One region of the Corynebacterium sp. MSK044 genome, then DNA from elsewhere that is predicted to be linked to it. Evidence: predicted binding sites of a transcription regulator. Region 1 holds the regulator's gene; the other holds the start of a gene.
The links. The regulator LexA, encoded in region 1, represses DNA repair genes until DNA is damaged. The targets are predictions, from matches to a motif close to CGAACANNTGTTCG.
Positions count from the first base shown of each region.

Region 1 (7,674 bases):
TGCCTTAGGTGCATGGGTTGCTACCGCTTCTTCGAGAGCAGCGATGGTTGCCGGTGTTAAGCGTGCGCCTTGTTCATTGAGCTTGGTGGTTACCCCAGCAGCGTCAGTAATCGTCGAGTTTGCGCGCACATGTCCCTCCACCGCAATGGTGTGAAGAGGGATCGCTGCCTTATGGGCAAGGGCAACAAAAGGATCAGTTTCATGTGCTGGAGCCAATGCCAGCGTGGATTCTCCAGCTTTTAGAACCGTGTGGGCAACATTGATTCCTTTGCCACCGGGTTCACGGGAACGGGCGCGCACGCGGATGACTTCACCGGCGGTGAAGTTGTCCACGGTGAAGGTGACATCAACGCTTGGATTCGGCGTGAAAGTAAAAATCACGGGCGGCTGACCCCTCAAAGTCGTAGGTGGGGTGGAGCGAGAAAACTCCTCTGCCCGAGTATGCCCGATGCCGTATCTACGGCGTGCTAGAACCGGGGTTAAACCCATGCGACGGACGGGCTAGTTGTTTCTGGTCCGCCTTAACCTGCTTGGATGACGTTGATGCCACGTTCTGTTAGCTCATCCACGTAGGACGCCGGTGCATCAGAGTCGGTGATCACCACATCGATGGAATCAAGGGGCGCGAAGCTCACAAGGTAATCCGTGCCCAGCTTTGAGGAGTCGCACAACACCACGACCTTACGGGTGTTAGTGACCATCGCGGATTTCACCGCCGCTTCTTGTGCGTCCGCGGTGGAAAGGCCGTGGTCTACCGTTAACGCATTAGTACCAATGAAAGCTACGTCCGCGCGCAAAAGAGCCAAAGTGCGCAAAGCAGTATCACCGACGACAGCCTGTGTAATCGTACGAACAGTCCCGCCAAGCAGTTGGACATCAAGGGTGCCCAGGCTCGACAGGTCGAGAGCGATCGGCAGTGAGTTGGTAACGAATGACAAAGAAGGTGCTTCAGGCCGGTCCTTGATCAACCCGGCAAGTGTGTTAATCGTCGTGCCAGAGTCAAGGAAAACCGAACCGCCAGGCGCGGGCAGAAAATCTAATGCGGCCCGAGCGATGGCGGATTTAGCTGTGGCTGCCGAACGATAGCGGGTTTGAAGGGGGAACTCGGCAGTGAGGTAGGACTGGGTCGACACGGCACCACCGTGGACACGCTGCACCACACCGTCGCGGTCAAGGGCCGCGAGGTCCCGGCGGATAGTTTCAGCAGTGACATCAAAACGCTCAGACAATTCCGTGACGTTCACGCGGCCTTCAACTGCGGTCATTGATGCGATCTGGCGGCGACGCTCCTCGGCGTACATGGGACTTCCTTGAATGCGGGGGATGCTAACAAATCCTCATTATGTACGCGTGAAGTGAAAACGGGGCCCGGTTAGTTCTGCCTGAGCCCGTTTCACCCCCGTGAGGGTGGGTTAGAGCTTGCGGAAAACAGAGACGACCAAGCCCATGATTTCTGCTTCGTCGCCCTTGATGGGTGAAAAAGCATCATTGTGGGGAAGCAGCCACACGCCGGTGGAGTCCTTGTGGAACTCCTTCACCGTTGCCTCACCGTCGATGAGTGCAGCGACGAATTGGCCTTCCTCCGCGACTGGCTGAGTGCGCACTGCAACCCAATCTCCATCCAAGATGCCGGCGTCACGCATGGACTCGCCTACGACTTGAAGCAGGTACAGGTCGCCGTCGCCGACGAGTTCTGATGGGAGAGGGAAGTACTCTGTGACATTCTCTTCCGCCAGGATGGGATTGCCAGCGGCGATCTGGCCAACCACGGGGATGTATCGCGGTGCGGCTGCCTCTTCCGGAACGTTTGTATCCTTCTTGTTTGGTTTCCGCCCGGTGTGGGGGAGGTGGCGCAGGTCCACTGCACGAGGCTTGTTCGGGTCACGGCGCAAAAAGCCCTTCTTCTCAAGCTCTTTGAGCTGGTAGGCCACAGACGATGTGGACTGAAGTCCTGCAGCATCGCCGATCTCTCGGATGCTTGGCGGATAGCCACGCAACACTACAGCGTCCTGGATAACTTCCAGGATGCGGCGCTGGCGGTCAGTCAAAGTTTTAACGTCTGGCTTCTTGTCTTCTTTCTTGGCCATGTCTTGTTGTCCTTCCTTGATGGGTGCCTTTGCAAGAGTCTTGTTTGTTTCTAATGAGTTCCCTCACTTCTCGTTTCTACCACGAGTAAGCAAATTTGTTCGATATTTTTCCGCTACGTGTGGACAAAGTTTTCTCCAGTTGCTATAAATCGAACATAGAAGCTATCGAACAGTTGAGCGAAGCAGTTAATCGAACATGTCTCACCGGTTCGTAGAATCGTAGGCAGAACAGAAAGGAACCATCATGACAATCTCTATCGCACGACCTCACAGCGCTGATATTGTACGTAACGATCTTCGCCGCACCGTCCAGCCGGCGGATGTATGGGACATCAACGACACCCGTGCTCGGCGCCAACATGTTGCCAATGTTCGAACGTTGGGAGAGTCTGATCGAAAGGAAAGTCTAACCCGCTACCGGGCTGCTGCTGACACTGCGGGGGCTTTCGAAAACATTGAAGATCGCCGTGAAAAGCGTGGCACTATTGCCATGGGCATTCTGTTGGGCCTTAGCCTTTTCATTGGCTCTGCACTCGGGGGTGCTTTCTCCGGTGGGGAGATCGATCCGGCTGCTGCGGCAACGAATGATGTGGTTGCCAGCATAAGTGCCCGCTAGGCCGGTGCAGCTGCGTAGCAGCTAGATATGACGTGCACGGAGAGAGTAGAATCCTCTCCTGTGCATTGCCCTTTCTGCCATAACGATCATTCCCGTGTCTCGGACTCACGTCTCGTAGACGCGGGTTCTGCTATTCGTCGTCGACGTGAGTGCACCGCGTGTGGGGGCCGGTTCACCACGGTTGAAAAAGCCATCCTCACTGTGGTCAAACGAAATGGTGTCAGTGAGCCCTTTGATAGAGACAAGCTGATTGTTGGTGTGCGTCGCGCGTGCCAGGGCCGTGATGTTTCAGATGATGCCCTGAAACGTCTTGCCCAAGAGGTGGAAGAGATTGTGCGTGCACAAGGCAGCTCACAAGTTCTTTCCAATGACATTGGTCTTGCCATCCTGGAGCCCCTGCGGGCGCTCGATGAGGTGGCTTACCTGCGCTTCGCGTCGGTATACAAGTCTTTCGAAAGTGCCGATGATTTCGAATCGGAGATCCGGCTGATGCGTCGCCGCGATCGCGGCATTGATGAGCTTTAGAGCTTATCTACCATCTTTTCAATCCTCCGTGGGCTCACCGGTTTGGATGTGCCCAGACGCTGCGCGAAAAGACTGACGCGTAGTTCCTCGATGCGCCAGAGAATCTCTTTGACTGGCTTTGATCTTTCTGCCCCCTTGGGTAGGCGAGCGAGCTTGGCATCAAGATACGCCTTGACGTCATCGATCACGGCTTGGCGGTCCGCATCCCTGTCAGGATCGTGGTTCATCTCATCCAGGCGCATCTGTACTGCGGACAAATAGCGCGGCAGGTGCTGCAGATGTTCCATGCCGTGGATGGTGATGGCGTTTTTTGGTAACAGGAAGGCCATTTGAGCCTTAATGTCATCAATGGCTGGGCCACTCCACTTGTTCAGTTCAGCTGCGATGTTGATGTATTCGGCGACACCGCCTGCGATGCCGACGACAGCACGTCGCACGGCACCAGGAACCTCGGGTTTCACCTTGTTAAGTAAGGCATCGAATTCCTCAGGTGTGCGCACCGGTCCGCCGTGGGTAAACATCAGATCACGGATGGCGGCGATGCGTGCATCTTCGACGAGCCCAGTGGCACCACCGTGGGGATATTTATCCACGGCAACGCGTTGGCGTAGTGGAAGGCCTTTGGTCATCTGCGTTGGGGATACGGAGATCTGGCGCATGAGCATGGCCAGTGTGGCCGTGACCATCGAGGCATCGGCAGCAGCTTTAGTGGGGAATACCTTGACGCGCACGCCGTCCTTGGTTGCTTCCAAGGCAGGGAAAGCATCAACGTTATTGCCTTCAATGTCCGTGGTCACAGTTTCGGGCACCGCGCCGAGGGTGTCGGCTGTCCACTCTTTGGCGGCATCCGTTTCCGCTTTCTTTGTCGCCTTTGCCACCGACGAAGTGATTTGGCCCGAGCGACGTTTCTTGAGTTCCGCCAGGCTCTTGTCGTGGTCGGTGATCGTGCCACGTCGATCGACAGAAGCAAAAGTCATCTTCAAATGCGCTGGCAACGCTTCGGGGTGGAAGTCGGTTGCGTTGATGCCGTGGCCGCCGAACGAGCGCAGGATTTCCGCGAGCTGCTCCGTCAATGGCGCCTCAAACGGGATGAGCTTCTCCATTGCGCGTGCAGCGAATTCGGGCGCTGGGACCACCGTCTTACGCAACGCCTTGGGCAGGGAGCGGATGAGCTCAGTCACAAGTTCTGCGCGCAGGCCAGGAACGAGCCAATCAAAATCCGTGTCTTCCAGTCCGGCCAACAGGGGGACAGGAACAAGTACGGTGACTCCGTCGAATGGATCACCAGGCTCAAACTTGTACTGGAGCTCATAGTTAATGCTGCCCTGGCGCCATTTGTCGGGGAAGGCGGCTTCGGAGGAATCGGCCGCAGCATCGTCGATAAGCTTTGACGGATCGAAATCGAGGAAATCTGGTGATTGGTAGCGCTTCTTCTTCCACCAGGCGTCGAAATGACGCCCGGTGCCAATGTTGTCGGGAATGCGGGCATCATAAAAATCGAACAGTGCGTCTTCGTCGACAACGAGGCCACGACGGCGCACCTTTTCCTCGATGGCGCTAGCCTCTTCCAACAGTTGAGCGTTGTGCTTAAGAAAAGCGTGGTGTGCGTTCCATTCACCCTCGATGAGGGCATGGCGGATGAACATGGTGCGAGCGGCGTCCATGTCCACGTGGTGGTAGAGCACACGCCGGTCCGCAACCACGGTGACGCCGTAGAGCATTGACTTCTGGTGCACCATGGGTGCTGCACGCTTGGTGGACCAGAAGGGCTCTGAATAGGAGTGCTTGAGCAGGTTCGCGGCTACCTTTTCCACCCAAGCTGGGTCGATCGCAGCGACATCACGTGCCCACAGGCGTGAGGTTTCCACTAGTTCCGCAGCCATGATGAACTCCGGTGGCTTCTTGGCCAACACGGAACCAGGGAACACCATGAAACGGGTGCCGCGGGCGCCCTTGAATTCCTTGGAATGACCGTCGCGCGCACCAATGTTGGACAGCAAGCCGGTGAGGAGCGACTGGTGGACAGCCATCGGATCCCGCTCGCCGGCCTCAGCGTGGCGTAGTTTGTTCCAGCCGAGCTGCTTCTGAGCCTCCCGCAGCTGGCCAACAAGATCGAACCATTCGCGAATACGCATGTAGTGGAGGTATTCCTTCTTCATGCGTTTGCGGAAGGCATTGCCGGACAACTCATCGCGGGCATCTTTGATGTAATCCCACAAATTCAAAGAGGCGAGGAAGTCTGAAGTTTTGTCCTTGAAGCGGGCATGCGCTTGATCCGCTTGGGCCTGGAATTCGAGAGGACGCTCGCGGACGTCCTGGATGGTCATGGCAGCCACAATGACGGTGACGTCGGCGAGCACACCCAGACGGTTGGCTTCAACCAGCATGCGGGCCATGCGTGGGTCTACCGGGATCCGCGCAATCTCACGCCCGATGGAGGTGAGCGCCGGTAGGTCATGGTCCTCCTTGTCCGTGATGGCGCCGAGTTCGTGCAGCAACATGAGGCCATCACGAATGGCTTTCTGCTCTGGGGGTTGGACAAAGGGGAACTCAGAAATATCACCGAGGCGGAGGTTGATCATCTGCAAGATGACGCTGGCCAAGTTAGTGCGCAGAATCTCCGGGTCAGTGAACTCAGGGCGTGAGTTGAAGTTCTCTTCGGAGTAAAGGCGGATGGCAATGCCATCGGCGATGCGGCCCGAGCGTCCGGAACGTTGGTTGGCGCTAGCCTGTGAGACCTCCTCAATGGGCAGACGCTGGACCTTCGTGCGGGTGGAGTAGCGGGAAATACGCGCTAACCCGGTGTCTACCACGTAGTGGATCCCCGGAACTGTCAGGGAGGTTTCTGCGATGTTGGTGGCCAGGACGATGCGGCGACCAGAGTGCGGGCTGAAAACACGGTGTTGTTCCGCGTTGGACAGGCGGCCGAATAGGGGAGTGACTTCGACGTTGCGCCAATGCTGTTTCTCAATGACTTCCATGGCGTCGCGGATATCGCGCTCGGACGCGAAGAAGCACAGGATGTCCCCGTCGCCCTCTGCCATGAGCTCCTTAAGAGCAGCAATGAGCCCGTCGAGCATGTCGATGTCCACGACTCTTGTTTCGCCCTTTTTGTTGGTCACCTCAGTTTCCAGTGGGCGATAGCGGATCTCTACCGGATAGGTGCGGCCGGAGACCTCAATGATGGGAGCAGGTGTACCGTCCTTGTCCGCGAAGTGTGCGGCGAAGCGCTCTGGGTCGATTGTCGCGGATGTGATGATCACCTTCAGGTCAGGCCTGTGGGGCAATAATTTCTTCAGGTAGCCCAGCAGAAAATCAATGTTGAGGGAACGCTCGTGGGCCTCATCGATGATGATCGTGTCGTAGGCATTCAAGTATCGGTCGCGCTGCATTTCAGCGAGGAGAATGCCGTCTGTCATGAGTTTGACGGCGGTGGTGGCGGATACGCGATCATCAAAGCGAATGGCGTAACCCACGGATTCACCGATGTTCTGGCCAAGCTCGTCTGCAATACGTTCGGCCACCGTGCGTGCAGCGATACGGCGCGGTTGAGTGTGCCCAATCAGTCCACGGCGTCCCCGCCCCAGTTCAAGCAGCGTTTTGGGGATCTGGGTGGTTTTGCCGGAGCCGGTCTCGCCCGCGATGATGACCACCTGGTTATCGCGGACAAGGTCCATGATCTTTTCGCGCTGCAGGGAAACCGGGAGGTTATCCGGATAGGTGATCTCGGGGACATGTTCATTGATCGCGGAGACTTTGAGCGCTGCAGCGTCCATGTCTTTGCTTATCGACGCCAAAGCCTCCGCCGACCGTGCCCTCTTCAGCCGACGATGAAAGCGGCGAACAGCGGCGATAGGGAGCTCATCAAGCCGGGAATAGAGGTCGCCGCGGGTGAGGGCTTGTGGGGGTTGTGAGTTCGTCATATTCACCGCGGAAGTCTACCGGCAGCGGTGTATTTACTCGATTCGCAGGCCCAATGGCTCCGCCGCAGCAAGGGTCTTTTCGTACGACTCCTTGACCGCCTCACCGAGAGCAGCGAATTCCTCTGCTCGGGCAGAGGATTTTCTGAACACAATCCCAACGTGCCGTTCAGCGGGGACAGAAGGATCAAACTGCGCGAAGGAAATACCTTTCCGCGTGCATTCAGCTGCGACCGCTGAGGCTGGCAACAACGTGCATCCCTGACCTGCTGCGATGAGCTGGATGATGGTGGTGAGCGACGCTGCGCGGCTGACGGAATCTCTGCCATATCCAGCGTCGACTTGGGCGAGGCGGCAGAGGTCCATGACGTGTTCGTGCATACAGTGCCCGTCATTTAGCAATAGAAGACTGACGTCATCGAGGCTTTCCAAGGTCAAATCCTTGCGCCCTTCGAAGGGATGGCCTTGCGGCAACGCGACGATGAAGCGTTCTGTGTACAGCTCAATTTCTGTGAAACCTTGTTCC
Region 1 is NZ_JASPJJ010000006.1:67,871-75,544, forward strand. It holds gene QP994_RS05425 (1-phosphofructokinase family hexose kinase) at 1-381, opposite strand, end outside; gene sugR (transcriptional regulator SugR) at 522-1,301, opposite strand; gene lexA (transcriptional repressor LexA) at 1,413-2,087, opposite strand; gene QP994_RS05440 (hypothetical protein) at 2,332-2,703, shown strand; gene nrdR (transcriptional regulator NrdR) at 2,764-3,228, shown strand; gene hrpA (ATP-dependent RNA helicase HrpA) at 3,225-7,151, opposite strand; gene QP994_RS05455 (hydrogen peroxide-inducible genes activator) at 7,185-7,674, opposite strand, start outside.

Region 2 (7,674 bases), on a different contig from region 1:
TGGTCGGTGCCTCAGGGAACATGCTCCACGGTTTTCCAGGCGTCCAATGGCATGGTGCTTGGATTGTGCACCAAGTATGTGGGCACGGAACAAAAACACAAGAATCCGCTGGGTCTCGACGTGGTCGTGCCGTCCGTTGTCCTCTTCGATCCGAACACCGCGCAGCCGCTGGCCACCTTGGAACTGCGGAAGGCATCGCTGCTCGGTGGCGTGTATGGCTACCTGGATGAGCAGGACGAGATTGTCATTGCTGAAGGCACGGACGTGCTGCGCATTGGGCACCACTTTGATCATGGGCGGTGGCACCTGACCATCGAACAGCGCACGCCGCTTGGTCTGCCGGCCGGTACGCCTTTGGCGGGGCTGGCCTCTGACGGCGCTGGTCGTACGTGGTTTGTGACGAAGTACTCCACCATCGGTGTTATTGATGGCTCGCGGATTATCACTCGCCCGCTCGCGCAGGCACCAGGTGGTGAAATCGTTGCTAATGGCCTGACGGGTAGACCCAACGGCATGAGCGTTCTTACCAGTCATTCGCTCAATGAGGTCTTCTACAACGGTAGTTCCATTGAGCTCAAGTGGCGCCGTGACTATGACCGCGGCAGTGCGCGCAAGCCAGGTCAGTTGTCATGGGGCTCAGGAACAACGCCGACGGTGTTTGGGCCGGGAGGGAAGTGGCAGGCGATCGTCGATAATGCGGATGGCTCCCCGAATCTCATCGTCCTGGACTCCGAAACCGGCAACGACGTCTGCGTGATGCCGGCGTTCACCAGCGGCGGGCCAGGCACGGAAAATTCCATCATGGCTAGCGGGAACACGCTGTGGATTCCTTCCACGTACGGCTTCGTGTACCCGCCGAATGCGGTTGAAGGTATGGCTCGTCCGATGTTCGCGCCGTTCACGGGAGGGCTTACGCGTATCGACGTTAAGCCTGATGAGGGTGCCGGTGTCACCTGCGAACGCGTCTGGGAGAAGCCACGCAAGATTGAGACCCTGCCGATTCTGACGGAGAAAGACCGCATGATCTGGTCCCTCAGTACCGATCCGGCGCGGTTGAGTGTTGACCTCGTGGGCATCAGCGCGGACACGGGCGAAGAGGTTGCGCGCCGTCAGGTTGGCCATCTGCCTGGAGACTTGCCACTGCAGCTGACCGGGATGATCACACCGGATGGGGCGTACTGGCAGGGGACCTTGACTCGTATGATTCGGGTGAAGTAGGGGATTTTTCGGAAGGGCCTTCTCTGAAGGCTTTCTCGAAAAAGTTCTCGAACACCCTTGCGTAACCGTGTTTGGGTGAGATAGGATGTTGTTAGTGGCCGATAAGGTGAATTAACAACATCCTCAGGGGAAGGAGGGGGAAATGTCCGCTAAAGTTTCGCAGCTGGTTGCAACCATTGGAAATGCGTTAATGCAGTTGCGTGATGAGTTCGCGGATCCCTCGACTGTTACTCTGGCGGATGTCGCTGGGGACATGGAGAAGCTTGAAGACTTCTTCAATTCGAAGGCTTTGATCGATGCCTGTTTCGCCTATGTGTGCGAACGTGATGAGGCGGGTAGGTTGGTTGGTGCTAGTCGCCCCAATGCCTATTTGCAGAACCGGCTGGGGCTCTCACCGGGGGAGGCCTATGACAGGCTCGCGCGTGGCAGGGACTTGTTTGCGCCGCCACCGGAGTCGGCGGGGGATCCCGAAGAGCCTGAAGGTGACCCAGGGGAGGATTTGTTCACAGGTTCATCGGGCGTCGAGCAGGACGCCGAGGAAGAGAAGCGACGCGCGGCAGAAGAGCGGCGTCGTGCTCAGGAGGAGTCGCGTCGGCGGGCTGCTGCGGTGTCGGCGGAGAAGCAGAACATTATTCGCCGGGAGCTGGACAAGTTGCTGAAGGCTGCGCGCGGCGAGCGTGCGCGAATTCATGCTGAGGCCATGAAGCAGGCGGATCGGCGTGATGCGAAGGACCTGCGCTATTTCGTGCGGCGTCTTGTTGAGGAGGCGAACCGGGAGCACGCTCCGCGCACGAATCCGAATGCGGGATTTGAGAACCGTGGGATGCACATTGGCCGCAGGAAGCCTGATGGGTCGGTGGACATTACGCTGACCACCACTGCGGGGCATGCGGCTTTGATTAAGGCTCATTCGGACAAAGGGCTGGCGCCGAATAGCAATATGAGTCCGGATGAGACGGATTACCGTAGTCCGGCGCAGCGCCGGTATGACCAGTTCTTCTCCATCTTCCAAAAGCATGAGTCGGACCAGCAGAAGGTCTCTGGTGGAGCTGCTTCTGTTGTAGTACCGATGACGCTGGATGATTTGGCGGATGCGGATGGGCAGACCACGTTTATGACGAATACGGGAATCGAAGTTGATGTCTTCGACCTCGTACGTCTCGGCCTTGATGGCTCTGAAGGGCCAACTCACTTTGTTCTGCAGCTGGACAGCGTGACGGGTGTGCCACTGTCGATGGGGCGGACTCGGAGCGCATCTATTGCTCAGCGCATCGCGTTGCTTGCGGTGCAGGGGGTGTGTGCCTGGACTGGTTGCACGGCCCCGTTGTCGGAGTGCGAGATCCACCACATCATTGCCTGGATTAAGGGTGGTTCGACCGATATCTCGAACCTCACCGGGCTGTGCCGTGAGCATCACAGATGTAATAACGACGAACGGGACGGCAGCCACGGCAAGGGACATATGGAATATGACCCGGGAACGGGTCGGGCGGGCCTAGTTAGGTCTGGAAGTACGCGCATAGAGTTCAATGGGGCGGACCCGGCGGAAAACTCGGCAGTCAACCGCGCCATGGGGAGGGCCGGGGCTCATCGACCGCGAGCAGCGGCACGGGTAAGAGGCAGACCTGATGGGGAAATGTTCCCGGTGAGACCACGATCAAGCAGGGAAAAGTCGAAAGTAGTGCGCCGTGTGTGATGCGTGGCGGGTGAATCAGAATGGTCGGAGCGTCCTCCGAATGGGTGTGGTCCACGTAGAATCGAGTGCACGCTGCGTTCTTATCCCTGAACAGAAAGCTGGTGATTCCAATGCTTAAAGGCATGCACGAAGGCAAGCAGGTCAATATCGTGAGCCGAATCTGTGCGGGGATGGCGCTGTCCGGCGCTGTTTTCCTTGCGGGATGCAGCAATGGTGAAAGCTCCAATCTTGCGGAACCGTCGCTGGAGGTTACTGGGTCGCAGGCGGATCGTGCCGCGGATGATAGTGCGGCCGAGTCCACGGTCGAAGTGACCACGACTCAGACGGAACGTGAGAAAGAAGGCGAGAAAGACTGCAACACGGATCCTGCGTCGCCGGAGATTCACAAAGCTACGGCGGAGGTGAATGAGAAGTATCCGAACGAGTACGGGGGCTGGGTATTTACGGGGCACACGAATTATGACTCGTGTGGGGATCTGAGTTATGCGCTCGTGACGCAGGCGAAACAGGGGAACGCGCAGTTTGGCACCCTGATCCTGATGTTCCACAAGGGTGAGTACATCGGCATCGATTCGATTGCGCCGCAGCAGGCGATGGAGGTCACGCCGAATGATGGCGGCAGCTTCACGGTCCTATACAAGGACTGGGAGGCATTGATGGAGTCTGGTGCAGGGAACGCTGAGGCACCGAAGTACAACAGCACCGTGACGTACTACTGGGACGGCGACAAGGTGGCGCACGAGGGGCGTATCCCGAACACGAACCTCTAGAACACGAAGGTTCTAGAGGGGAACTAGAGGGGAGTGGCCGGTTCTAGTCGGCGACGAGGGGCTCCATGGTGAGCTCGGGGTGCTCCTTCTCAATGAAGGCGAGCTTCCACTTGTCGCCGAACAGGGCGATGAGTTCGCCGTCGGTGCGGGTGAAGATCTCCACGCCGCGCTGGCGGTCCAGCTCCGGAGCGGATTCCGCGTCAGTGCGGCGCGCGACGGAGTAGGGGATGGGTTCGGCGACGGTCTCGACGTTGTACTCGTTTTCCATGCGGGCCTGCATGACTTCGAACTGCATGGGGCCGACGGCAGCCATGACGGGGGCGGCGTCGCCACGTAGGTCGTTGCGGAGGATCTGCACCACGCCTTCCGCGTCGAGCTGCTCCAGTGCCTTGCGGAACTGCTTGTACTTGCCCAGGGACTTGGCGCGCAGCGTGCGGAAGTGCTCCGGCGCGAACTGCGGCATCGGCGGGAACTGGACCTTCTTGCCGGCGTAGATGGTGTCGCCGGGGGCGAGGGATCCGGCGTTGACCAGGCCGATGATGTCGCCGGGGAAGGCGGTCTCCACGGTGTCGCGGTCGCGGCCGAAGACGGTCAGCGCGTACTTGGTGGAGAAGCTGCGGCCCGATTGGGCGTGCGTGACCTGCATGCCGCGGTCGAATTCACCGGAGACGACGCGCATGAAGGCAAGCGTGTCGCGGTGGTTTTTGTCCATGCCGGCCTGGACTTTGAATACGACGCCGGAGAACTCGTCGCCAACCTCACGCACGGGGTCGATGGCTTGGCCACCACCAGACGCAGCGGCCTCAATGGCCTGCGGATCAGAGGAGCGGCCCTCTGGGGCGGGGGCGATGGAGCACAAGGTGTCCAGGATCTGGTGCACACCGAAGTTGAGCATCGCGGAAGCGAAGATCAGAGGCGAAGTGACGCACTGCTCGAAGAGCTCTTGGCTGTGGACGGCGCCATCAGCGGCGAGTAGTTCGGCTTCTTCGACGGCGGTGTCCCAGGCGTCGCCCTCCTTGGCGGTGGCGTCGGCCGGGGTGAAGTATTCCTCCGGAGCGATGGTGGAACCGCCGGCGGTGCGGGTGAAGTGGATGTACTGGTCAGCTTCACCGTCGTCGTTGACGTGGGCGAGGCCACGGAAGTCGCCGGCTTCGCCCACGGGCCAGTAGAGGGGGGTGGGTTGGAGATCGATTTCGGTGACGATTTCGTCGACAAGTTCAAGAGGCTCGCGTCCGACGCGGTCCCACTTGTTGATCACGGTGACAATGGGCAGGCCGCGGGCCTTGCAGACGCGGAAGAGTTTGAGGGTTTGGGGCTCGAGGCCCTTGGCGGCGTCGATAAGCATGACTGCGGCATCGACGGCGGAGAGCACGCGGTAGGTGTCCTCCGAAAAGTCGGCGTGACCTGGGGTGTCCACGAGGTTGATCACGTACGGCTCGCCCTCGTGACCCTCCGGCGCGTACTCGAACTGCAGGGCGGACGACGCGATGGAGATGCCGCGATCCTTCTCCATCTCCATCCAGTCAGACACCGTCGACTTGCGGTTGCCCTTGCCGTGCACCGCGCCGGCCTCCGAAATAACGTGCGCGTGCAGCGCGAGTGCCTCCGTCAGCGTCGACTTACCGGCGTCCGGGTGTGCGATGACGGCGAATGTGCGGCGGCGGGCGGCCTCGGAAACGGTGCTCATGACCTGTAGAGGGTAGTCGCTTAGACGTTACGAGGGCTAACTAGCGCAATGCAGCGGAATCAGGACAGCTTTTCGAGGAAAAGAGCCTGGTCGATCGCTCTCCCGATGGCTGCTCCCGTGCCTGCCGCCTGCGAAACTTGGTCGGGTGAGCTGACAACATTGCCCGCCGCCCACAGTCCTGGCTGCGATGTCAGTCCACGTTGTGTATGGACCCATCCGTCGACGACATTACACCCAGCTTCGCGCAGCAGTTCGTCGTTTGGTTCGAAACGTGGACCGGTGAAACAGGATTCGAAGACGAATTGGTGGCCTGTCGTGCGGACTACGACTCGATCGGATTCCACTGGGCCCACCTCGAGGACGGGTTCGTCGACGATAGCGACACCAAGGGATTCGAAAACGGCGTTCTCATTGGCGGGAAGTTCGAGTCCGTTCGGGAAGAACGTGACGGTCCTTGCCCACTTAGTGAGCAGCTTCGAAATATGGAACGTGAAGCCGGGATTCTCTCCGCCGATAACAGCGAGGTTCGTCCCGTTCACCTCAAAGCCGTGGCAATAAGGACAGTGGAAGACTCGCGTTCCCCATAGCGCGGAGAGGCCAGGCACATCAGGCAACACGTCGGTGATGCCGGTGGCCACGAGGACATGCGGAGACTCGATGACGTTGCCACTGCCGAGAGCTACGGACCATTTGTCGTGTGCCCTTGTCAGTTTCTTTGCGCGGTCCCGCACGATCGTTCCACCGAAGGACTCGAATTCTGTGTGGCCCTTTTTCAAGAGTTCGGTTGGGTTGACCGAGTCCATTCCCAGGATGCCGTGCGCGTGCTCGCTAAAGCGGTTACGCGGGCGTCCTTCGTCGACCATGCAGACGGACCGATTCGCCCGTGCCAAGTTGATTGCTGCAGCGGTTCCGGCGAAACCTCCGCCGATGATCGTGACGTCCATCTTCTGATCCCCTGGAATTCCTTCGTAGATTCTCACGTTGAAGACTCTAGTTACTCGAGCTTCATCGCGGGAGGTTCTACTGGCCTTTATTAGAGTGGAGCCGAGTTAAGTCACTTGTACGCAAATGAGAGGAAAACACATGAAGGTTGGCGTGATCATCGGATCCATCCGAAAGGGGCGCACCGCGGAGAAGGTTGCCACCTGGCTGCGGGAGAATATCGGGGAGCGCGAGGGCTTCGAGTACGAGTTCATCGACCTCGCAGATTTTGAGCTCCCGCTTTACGACGGCGCCGGCCTCCCCATGCTCATGAACAAGCAGTACGACAATGATGAGGTGACTCGCTGGTCCCAGGTCGTTGATTCCTGTGACGGGTTCATCTTCATCACTCCGGAGTACAACCACTCCGTGCCGGCCGCACTGAAGAATGCCGTGGATACCCTGGGGCCGGAGTGGGTGGGCAAGCCCATCGCCTTCGTCGGCTACGGCAGCCTCGGTGCCGTCCGCGCGATCGAGCACTGGCGCCAGATTGCGTCGAACTTCCACATGCACGACGTGCGCGAGCAGCTTGGTTTCATCCAGGCGATGGAGATGCGCGATGGCTTCAATCCGATGCCGCACCGCGCGACGGAGCTCGCCGCACTGTGTGACCGGCTGGAGGAGTACGCCGGGAAGTTGCGAGGCTAGTTTCTCGCGTGGATCTCGTTCTGCGCGCGCTGGAGGCCCTGAGTGACGACGAGTCGGGCAGCCTCCGCAGCCAGGGCGATCTGCACGTCAAGGCCCTTGTCCTCGACAGGGCCAAGAACCCAGTCGGGGACCGGGGTGCCCTTCGGTGGGCGGCCAATGCCGATGCGCACGCGGATGTAATCGCGGGTACCCAGATGCTCGGTCAGGGACTTCAGGCCGTTGTGGCCGTTCTCATTTCCGCCCAACTTCACGCGGACTTTTCCTGCGGGCAGGTCCAGCTCGTCGTGGAGGACCACGATGCGCTCCGGCGGAATCCCAAGTTTTTCAGCCACAGGGGCAATACCTTCTCCGCTGAGGTTCATGTAGGTCGTTGAACGCACCGCAAAGGCGTTGGTGTCCGGCACCATGAGGCCGTGGGCTTTGATGCCGGGAAGCGGCTGTAGGGGAGCGTCGATAAGCTCGTCGAGCGCCATATATCCCACGTTGTGCCTGGTGGCGGCATATTGTGCGCCGGGGTTACCCAGGCCGACGATGAGCCACTCGGCGTCGATCGCGGCGAGGTCAAAGCCACGGTCTTGGGCGGGGGCCGGTGCGGGGGAAGAAGAAAACAAGCGGCGCAGAAAATCAAACACGGTGCCAAGTCTATGGGAGGTGGGCGTTAAGGTGGACCCCAT
Region 2 is NZ_JASPJJ010000005.1:80,384-88,057, forward strand. It holds gene QP994_RS04790 (hypothetical protein) at 1-1,218, shown strand, start outside; gene QP994_RS04795 (HNH endonuclease signature motif containing protein) at 1,361-2,914, shown strand; gene QP994_RS04800 (LppP/LprE family lipoprotein) at 3,025-3,684, shown strand; gene QP994_RS04805 (peptide chain release factor 3) at 3,728-5,371, opposite strand; gene QP994_RS04810 (NAD(P)/FAD-dependent oxidoreductase) at 5,431-6,351, opposite strand; gene QP994_RS04815 (NADPH-dependent FMN reductase) at 6,455-7,000, shown strand; gene pth (aminoacyl-tRNA hydrolase) at 6,997-7,674, opposite strand; gene QP994_RS04825 (nitronate monooxygenase) at 7,673-7,674, shown strand, end outside.
Region 2: the regulator LexA is predicted to act here: its motif matches at 1,267-1,280, upstream of QP994_RS04795 (HNH endonuclease signature motif containing protein).